2 linked regions of the Azospirillum brasilense genome follow. The protein of the gene in region 1 interacts with the protein of each later gene in a pairwise test. Links are inferred from orthologs where the notes say so. Each region holds a gene or a part of one and is shown on either strand. Other genes may lie near its edges.

The links. The genes of interacting proteins can lie anywhere in the genome.
Region 2: the proteins of secG (region 1) and secA interact in binary tests that used the Escherichia coli proteins (3 or more experiments, as listed by UniProt). The link is inferred for Azospirillum brasilense from one-to-one orthologs.

The regions. Positions count from the first base shown.
Region 1 is NZ_CP032345.1:2,794,173-2,798,118, reverse strand. What follows is about bases 482-3,322. They hold secG (preprotein translocase subunit SecG), read right to left. Parts: upstream 2,148-3,322; coding sequence 1,815-2,147; downstream 482-1,814. Other genes in these bases: D3869_RS13335 (SurA N-terminal domain-containing protein), read left to right, coding at 3,248-3,322; tpiA (triose-phosphate isomerase), read right to left, coding at 2,276-3,031; D3869_RS13350 (CTP synthase), read right to left, coding at 482-1,655. Outside these bases: more of D3869_RS13350, read right to left, coding at 27-481; more of D3869_RS13335, read left to right, coding at 3,323-3,946. UniProt on the Escherichia coli protein: Subunit of the protein translocation channel SecYEG. Overexpression of some hybrid proteins has been thought to jam the protein secretion apparatus resulting in cell death; while this may be true it also results in FtsH-mediated degradation of SecY.
Region 2 is NZ_CP032345.1:1,339,001-1,343,370, forward strand. What follows is about bases 457-3,721. They hold secA (preprotein translocase subunit SecA), read right to left. Parts: upstream 3,408-3,721; coding sequence 657-3,407; downstream 457-656. Other genes in these bases: mscL (large conductance mechanosensitive channel protein MscL), read right to left, coding at 457-521. In the rest of the region: more of mscL, read right to left, coding at 75-456; D3869_RS06565 (peptidylprolyl isomerase), read left to right, coding at 3,825-4,370. UniProt on the Escherichia coli protein: Required for protein export, interacts with the SecYEG preprotein conducting channel.

The sequences.
Region 1 (3,946 bases):
GGAATGCCCTCCCCCGTATGGTCACATCAGACCAGCCGGCTCTGCTCGATCGCCGCCTTGATGAAGGAGGTGAAGAGCGGGTGCGGGTCGAAGGGCTTGGACTTCAGCTCCGGGTGGAACTGCACGCCGATGAACCAGGGATGGTCCGGGATCTCGACGATCTCGGGCAGTTCGCCGTCCGGCGACAGGCCGGAGAACAGCAGGCCGACCTTCTCCAGACGCTCCTTGTAGTAGACGTTCACCTCGTAGCGGTGGCGGTGCCGCTCGGTGATGTCGGTGGTGCCGTAGACCTCCGCGACCTTGCTGCCGGGGACCAGCTTCGCCGGGTAGGTGCCGAGCCGCATGGTGCCGCCGAGATCGGTGCCTTCCGTGCGCTTCTCCAGGCTGTTGCCGCGCATCCACTCGGTCATCAGGCCGACCACCGGGTTGCCGGGCTTGCCCAGCTCGGTCGAGCCGGCGTCGACGATCCCGGCCATGTTGCGGGCCGATTCGATCACCGCCATCTGCATGCCGAAGCAGATGCCGAAGTACGGCACCTTGCGCTCGCGGGCGAACTGGGCGGCGCGGATCTTGCCCTCCGTGCCGCGCGAGCCGAAGCCGCCCGGCACCAGGATGCCGTGGACGTTCTCCAGCCTCTGGACGGCGGTGTCGTCCTCGAAGATCTCCGAGTCGATCCAGTCCAGCTTGACCTTCACGTTGTTGGCGATGCCGCCGTGGGTCAGAGCCTCGGCCAGCGACTTGTAGCTGTCGAGCAGGCTGGTGTACTTGCCGACGACGGCGATGGTCACCTCGCCCTGCGGCTTGCGCACGCGCTCCATGATGCTGGTCCAGCGCGACAGGTCCGGCTTGCCCTCGGTCGGCAGGCCGAAATAGGCCAGCACCTGGGTGTCGAAACCTTCCTCGTGGTAGCTGACCGGCACCTGATAGATCGAATCGACGTCCAGGGCGGCGATCACGCGTTCCGGACGGATGTTGCAGAACAGCGCGATCTTGCGGCGCTCGTTGTCCGGAATCGGACGGTCGGCGCGGCAGAGCAGGATGTTCGCCTGGATGCCCATGCCCAGCAGTTCCTTCACGGAATGCTGGGTCGGCTTGGTCTTCAGCTCGCCCGCCGTCGGGATGTAGGGCAGCAGGGTCAGGTGGATGAACAGCGCGTTCTCCGGACCGACCTCGTTGCCGAACTGGCGGATGGCCTCCAGGAAGGGGGTCGACTCGATGTCGCCCACCGTGCCGCCGATCTCGCAGAGGATGAAATCCTCGTCGGTCGTGTCGGCGCGGATGAAGTCCTTGATCTGGTCGGTGACGTGCGGAATCACCTGCACGGTGGCGCCCAGATAGTCGCCGCGGCGCTCCTTGGCGATCACCGTCGAATAGATGCGGCCCGTGGTGATGTTGTCGCCACGGCGCGCGGCCACGCCGGTGAAGCGCTCGTAATGGCCGAGGTCGAGGTCGGTCTCAGCGCCGTCGTCGGTCACATAGACCTCGCCGTGCTGGTACGGGCTCATCGTGCCGGGGTCCACGTTCAGGTACGGGTCCAGCTTGCGAAGCCGCACCTTGTAGCCGCGCGCCTGGAGAAGCGCCCCAAGCGCCGCCGACGCCAGACCTTTGCCCAGCGAGGAAACGACGCCACCGGTGATGAAGATGTAGCGAGTCATGTCCGTCCGAAGACCTTCAGAGCCTGATCCGTTCCCCGAGTTCGGACCGTCCCCCGGGCTCTGCCCGGATCGACGATCCTCAAAAGAAAGAGGCGGCTTCGGGGGAGGCCGCCTCGCGTCGGACCCGGCCGGAGCCGGGTCGCGTTTGCCGGGCCGCTGTTACTGGGCGACCGGCGGGGCGGGCTGCGCCGGCGCGGCCGGCTGGGCGGGTGCCGCCGGGGCCACGGGCTGGGCCGGCATCGTGTCGATGATCGAGGTCGGCGCCTTGTGCGCGCCCGCCAGGACCGCCAGGACCAGGCTGGTCGCCATGAAGCAGCCCGCCAGGATGCCGGTGGTCCGCGTCAGCAGATTGGCGGTGCCGCGGGTGGACATCATGCCGCCCATATTGCCGCCGCCGATGCCGAGACCGCCGCCTTCCGACCGCTGGATCAGGATGACCCCGACGAGCGCCAGGGCGATCAGCAGGTGAATGACCAGAAGCACCGATTCCATGCAACCCGTTCCCTTGATCCCTTCCCGGAGCGATCCGCAGGGACCGCCCAAACCAACAGCGCGCCACGGACCTTGGCAAGGGCCCGTGGCGCGCGCCCACTGTTTTTAACGCGGTCCTGCGCGATATGCTAGCGGCAACTGGTGGCGATCGCCCAGAAATCGTCCGCCTTCAGCGCGGCCCCGCCGACCAGCGCGCCGTCCACATTCTCCACCGCCATCAGTTCCGCCGCGTTGCCCGGCTTCACCGAACCGCCGTAGAGGACGCGCACCGCGTCGGGATCGGCGGTCTTGCCGGCCAGCTCCGCCCGGATGTGGGCGTGCATCGCCTTGACGTCGTCGGGCGTGGCGGTCTTGCCGGTGCCGATGGCCCAGACCGGCTCGTAGGCGATGACGGTGTTCGCCGCGGTGGCGCCCTCCGGAATCGAGCCCTTGAGCTGGCTGGCGACGACGCTGTTCGCCTGCCCGGCGTCGCGCTGGGCCTCCGTCTCGCCGACGCAGATGATGGCGATCAGGCCCGCCTTGTGGGCGGCGGCGGCCTTGGCGGCGACCTGGGCGTCGGATTCGGCGTGGTCGGCGCGGCGCTCCGAATGGCCGAGGATGACGTAGCGGCAGCCGGCATCGGTCAGCATGGCCGGGCTGACGTCGCCGGTGTGCGCGCCGGAGGTCTTGGCGTGGCAGTCCTGCGCGCCGAGCGCCAGCGGGCTGCCGGAAATGGCGTCGCCCACCGGGAACAGCAGCGGGAAGGGCGGGCACACCAGCATGTCGAAGGCGACCGTCCCGGCCCCCGTCAGGCGTCCGGCGAGGTCAGAGGCGAGGTCGAGCCCGTCGGCCTTCAGCCCGTTCATCTTCCAGTTCCCGGCAATCAGTTTGCGGCGTGCGGCCATGGCGTTTACGTCCTCCGGCTCTCGTTTGTTGGTGCGGGTGTTCGTTGGCAAAGTGCGCCCCCTGTCTAGCAAGGAGTGCGGGGCATTTCCACCCGCCCAACGGGTTCTTTCCGATGGGGAATCGCGGGGGAAATGGGGTGTTGCCGGGCTTTCGCGGGGTGCCTATGATGCCGCCCCGGCCGCAGGGCCGCCCTTTGCGCACTCACTTCGGGTCCCATGCTTCAGTTCATCCGCACTTACGCCGGTTCGTGGGTCGTCAAGATCCTGTTCGTGCTCCTCATCGTCAGCTTCGCGGCCTGGGGCATCGGCGACATGATCCGCACAGGCGGGATCTCCAGCACCGTCGCGTCCGTCGGCAAGGTGGATATCGACCGGGCGGAGCTGGACCAGGAGTTCCGCCGCCAGATGGAGCGGCTGCGCCCGATGCTGGGCGGCAACCTGACGACGGAGCAGGCGCGCCAGTTCGGCCTGCTCGACCAGTCTCTGTCGGCGCTCGTGCAGCGCGCGCTCTACGATCAGGCGGCGCGCGACGCCGGGATCTCGGTCGGTCCGGACGTGGTGCGCCGGCGCATCGCCGAGGAACCGGCCTTCCGCAACGCGCAGAACCAGTTCGACCCGAACCAGTTCCGCAGCGTGCTGCGCAACAACCAGCTCACCGAGGACGGCTACGTCGCCCTGCTGCGCCGCGAGACCGCGCGCGAGCTGGTCGCCGGGGCGGTCGGCGCCGGGGTGACCCCGCCGAAGCCGCTGGTCCAGGACCTCTACCGCTTCCGCGGGGAGCGCCGCGTGGCCGAGGTGGTCACCCTGCCCAACGCCGCCATCGGCGACGTCGGCGTGCCCGACGAGGCGGAGCTGACCCGTTATTACGAGGACCATCAGGTCCGCTTCACCGCGCCGGAATACCGCGCGCTGAGC
Region 2 (4,370 bases), 1.5 Mb from region 1 along the record:
AAGAGACGCGCGAGCCTCCAGCGATCAAGACGCCTTACATAATGGGTTGCGCTGCACAATCCAAGAAGATTCTTTCACGCCCCCGGTCGTGTCGTGTCCCCGGCGGCGGGTGCCTGCCGTGCGCGCAGCGCATCCCGGATCTCCTCCAGCAGAACCTCCTGGCGGGGCGGCGCCTTCGGCTTGGAATCCTGGAGGAAATGCAGGCGGTTGACCTGCCGCACGATGAGGAACAGCGCCCCCGCCACGATGAAGAAGTTGATGAGCGCGTTGATAAAGCGGCCATAGTTGATGGTCGCCGCCCCCGCCGCCTCCGCCGCGGCGAGGCTCTCGTAATGGCCGCCGGACAGGTTCAGGAAATAGTTGGAGAAGTCGATCCCGCCCATGATCCAGCCGATGGGCGGCATCAGCATGTCCTTGACCAGCGAGTTGACGATGCCGGTGAAGGCCGCGCCGATGATGATGCCGACGGCCAGCTCCACGACGTTGCCGCGGCTGATGAAGGTCTTGAATTCCTGCAACATGGCTGCGCTCCCGCTTGTTGACCGGAAGAACGCCACAGCCCAGCCGAAGTTTCCCGGGCCGCAAAAGGAAAGGGGCCGGACCCTGCGGCCCAGCCCCCTCCGAAACGTCCCCGGCGGCGTTCTTCCCGACGGTGCTTACGCCACCTTGCCGTGGCAGTGCTTGTACTTCTGGCCCGAGCCGCAGGGGCAGGGCGCGTTGCGCGGCGTGTTCGCCCAGGCGTTGGGGTCGGCGCCCGGCACCACCGAGGCGGCGGCCTCGCGACGGACCATGCCGGCGGGCAGCGGCGCGTCGGCCGGCGGATAGCCCTGGGCGGCCCCGGCTCCCGCTTCCGCCATGGCCAGCGCCGGATCGTCGCGGCCCTCGTGCATCTCCTGCGGCGGACGGGCGTACAGCTCCTCCGGCTGCGGGGCGATGCGGATCTCGACATGCATCAGCACGGCGGTCACCTGCTCGCGCAGGGTCGTCAGCATGGTCTCGAACAGCTCGAAGGCTTCCCGCTTGTACTCGTTCAGCGGGTCCTTCTGGGCGTAGGCGCGCAGGGAAATGCCCTGGCGGAGATGGTCGAGCTGAAGCAGGTGATCCTTCCATTCCTGGTCGAGGATCTGCAGGAGCAGGCTCTTCTCCACATGGCGCATCGTGTCGGCGCCGTAGGTCTCCACCTTCTCCGCGTATTTGCGGTCGGCCGCCTCGCGGACGCGCTCCTCGATCTCCGGCTCGGCGATGCCCTCCTCCTTGGCCCAGTCGGCCACCGGCAGGTCCATGCCCAGGAGGCGGTTCACCTCCTCGTGCAGGCCGGCGATGTCCCAGGCCTCGGAGTAGGAGTTCGGCGGGATCGCCTTGTTGACCATGTTGGCGATGACCTGATGGCGCATCTCCAGGACGGTCTCGGCGATGTCCTCCGTGTCCATGATCTCGCGGCGCTGCTCATAGACGACCTTGCGCTGGTCGTTCATGACGTTGTCGAACTTGAGCAGGTTCTTGCGGACCTCGAAGTGGTGGGCCTCGACCTTGGTCTGGGCCTTTTCCAGCGCCTTGTTGATCCAGGGGTGGATGATCGCCTCCCCCTCCTTCAGGCCGAGGCGCTGGAGCATGCCGTCCATGCGCTCCGACCCGAAGATGCGCATCAGGTCGTCGTCCAGCGACAGGAAGAACTTGGAGGCACCCGGATCGCCCTGGCGGCCCGACCGGCCGCGCAGCTGGTTGTCGATGCGGCGGCTCTCGTGCCGCTCCGTGCCGACGACATAGAGGCCGCCGGCCTGCTTGACCAGCTCGCGCGCCTCGGCCACCTCGGCCTCGATCTGCTTGATCTTGGCGTCGCGCTCCGGCCCGTCGGGCAGGTTCGCCAGCTCCATCTGGATGCGCATCTCGACGTTGCCGCCGAGCTGGATGTCGGTGCCGCGGCCGGCCATGTTGGTGGCGACCGTGACGGCGCCCGGACGGCCCGCCTGGGCGACGATGTAGGCTTCCTGCTCGTGGTGGCGGGCGTTCAGCACGTTGTGCGGGATGCCGCGCTTCTTCAGCAGCTCGGCGATCAACTCCGACTTCTCGATGGAGGTGGTGCCGACCAGAACCGGCTGCTGGCGCTTGCGCGCGTCCTCGATCAGGTCGATGATCGCGTCGTACTTCTCCGACGCCTTGCGGTAGACCTCGTCGTCCATGTCCTTGCGCTGGACCGGCACGTTGGTCGGCATGTCCACGACCTCAAGGCCGTAGATCTCCGCGAACTCCGCCGCCTCGGTCATTGCCGTGCCGGTCATGCCGGCCAGCTTCGGGTAGATGCGGAAGTAGTTCTGGAAGGTGATGGAGGCGAGCGTCTGGTTCTCGCGCTGGATCGTCACCTTCTCCTTGGCCTCCAGCGCCTGGTGCAGGCCTTCCGAGTAACGGCGGCCCTCCATCATGCGGCCGGTGAACTCGTCGATGATGATGACCTTGTCGTCCTTGACGATGTAGTCCTTGTCGCGCTGGAACAGCGTGTAGGCGCGCAGCGCCTGCTGGGCGTGGTGGACCAGCGCCACGTTCTGGATGTCGTAGAGGCCGCCCGACTTCAGCAGCCCGGCCTCGGCCAGAAGCTGCTCCATATGCTCCTGCCCGGCCTCGGACAGGCTGACCGTGCGGTTCTTCTCGTCCATCTCATAGTCATCCCGCGTCAGCTGCGGGATCAGGCGGTCGACCTGGATGTACATGTCCGACGAATCGGTCGACGGGCCGGAGATGATCAGCGGGGTGCGCGCCTCGTCGATCAGGATCGAGTCGACCTCGTCGACGATGGCGAAGTTGAAGGGCCGCTGGACCATGTCCTCCAGCCGGAACTTCATGTTGTCGCGCAGATAGTCGAAGCCGAATTCGTTGTTCGTGCCGTAGGTGATGTCGGCGGCGTAGGCGGCGCGGCGCTCATCGTCGTCCAGCCCGTGCACGATGCAGCCGGTGGTCAGGCCGAGGAAGCCGTAGATGCGGCCCATCCAGGAGCTGTCGCGCGAGGCCAGATAGTCGTTCACGGTGACGACGTGGACGCCCTTGCCTTCCAGCGCGTTCAGATAGACGGCCAGCGTGGCGACCAGCGTCTTGCCTTCGCCGGTGCGCATCTCGGTGATCTTGCCCTGGTGCAGGACCATGCCGCCCATCAGCTGCACGTCGTAGTGCCGCTGCCCCAGCACGCGCTTGCCGGCCTCGCGCACGGTGGCGAAGGCGTCGGGCAGGATGGCGTCGAGCGTCTCGCCCTGCGACAGCCGGCCGCGCAGCCAGTCGGTGCGGGCGCGCAGCGCGTCGTCGGAAAGCGCCGCCAACTCGGGCTCCAGCGCGTTGATCTGCTGGACGGATTTTTGCAGCGCCTTGACGGTGCGCGTGTTGGCGGTGCCGAAAATCTTGCGGGCGAGAGCACCGAACATGAAAACCTCGGGGGTGGAACGTCGTGAAGCCGGCTTTTTGACCGGTCTCACATAGGCCCGAAGCAAGTTTCTGTCAACGAGACCCGCCCCTTTGCCCGGCCCTTTCAGGCGCGCGTCGCGGGGGTGCCGGCGCTGCATGAAGCGTGGGTCGGCGTGTGGCGCGCCCTGGAAGCACCACCGTTCCGCCGCCATATCGCCTTGAACACGGTCGAAGGAAGGCGCCGAAGGTAGGCGTCACGGCCGCGCATCACGACCGCTTGCCCCGCGCCGCGAACCCATGCTTAATCCCCCGCGGATTCGGGCGCGGGGCCGGATCGTCCGCACAGCCACCGCCAATCAACGGCCGCCGCCAATCATAAGACGTTCTGTCATGCCATTGACCGTGACAAGACACATCCGCCGGAAGGAAAAGACTCCATGGTGAATCGAGTGTTCCGCGCCGCCCTGCTGTCGATGGCCGCCTGCGGCCTCGCGCTGGCCGCCCACGCCCAGACTCCGGCGCCGACTCCGGCTCCCGCGGCCACGCCCGCCCCCGCCGCGCAGGCCGCCCCCGCCACGGCGGACGCCGATCCGGTGGTGGCGCGCGTCAACGGCGAGGCGGTCCACCGCTCCGACGTCCAGCGCATGGTTGCCCAGCTTCCGCCGCAGGTGCAGCAGATGCCGCTGGAGATGATCTACCCGGCGGTGATCGAGCAGCTCGTGAACTCCAAGCTGGTGGCCGAGGCCGGCTACAAGGCCAACCTCGCCGGCACGCCGGAGGTCAAGGACGAGATCAAGCGCGCCGAGGAGCGCGCGGTGCAGCGCGCCTACATCCAGAAGGAGGTGCAGTCGCGCATCACCCCGGCCAAGCTGGACGAGGCCTATCAGGCCTTCCTGAAGCAGAACCCGGCCCAGGAAGAGGTGAAGGCCAGCCACATCCTCGTCGAGAAGGAGGATGAGGCCAAGGCGATCATCGCCCAGCTC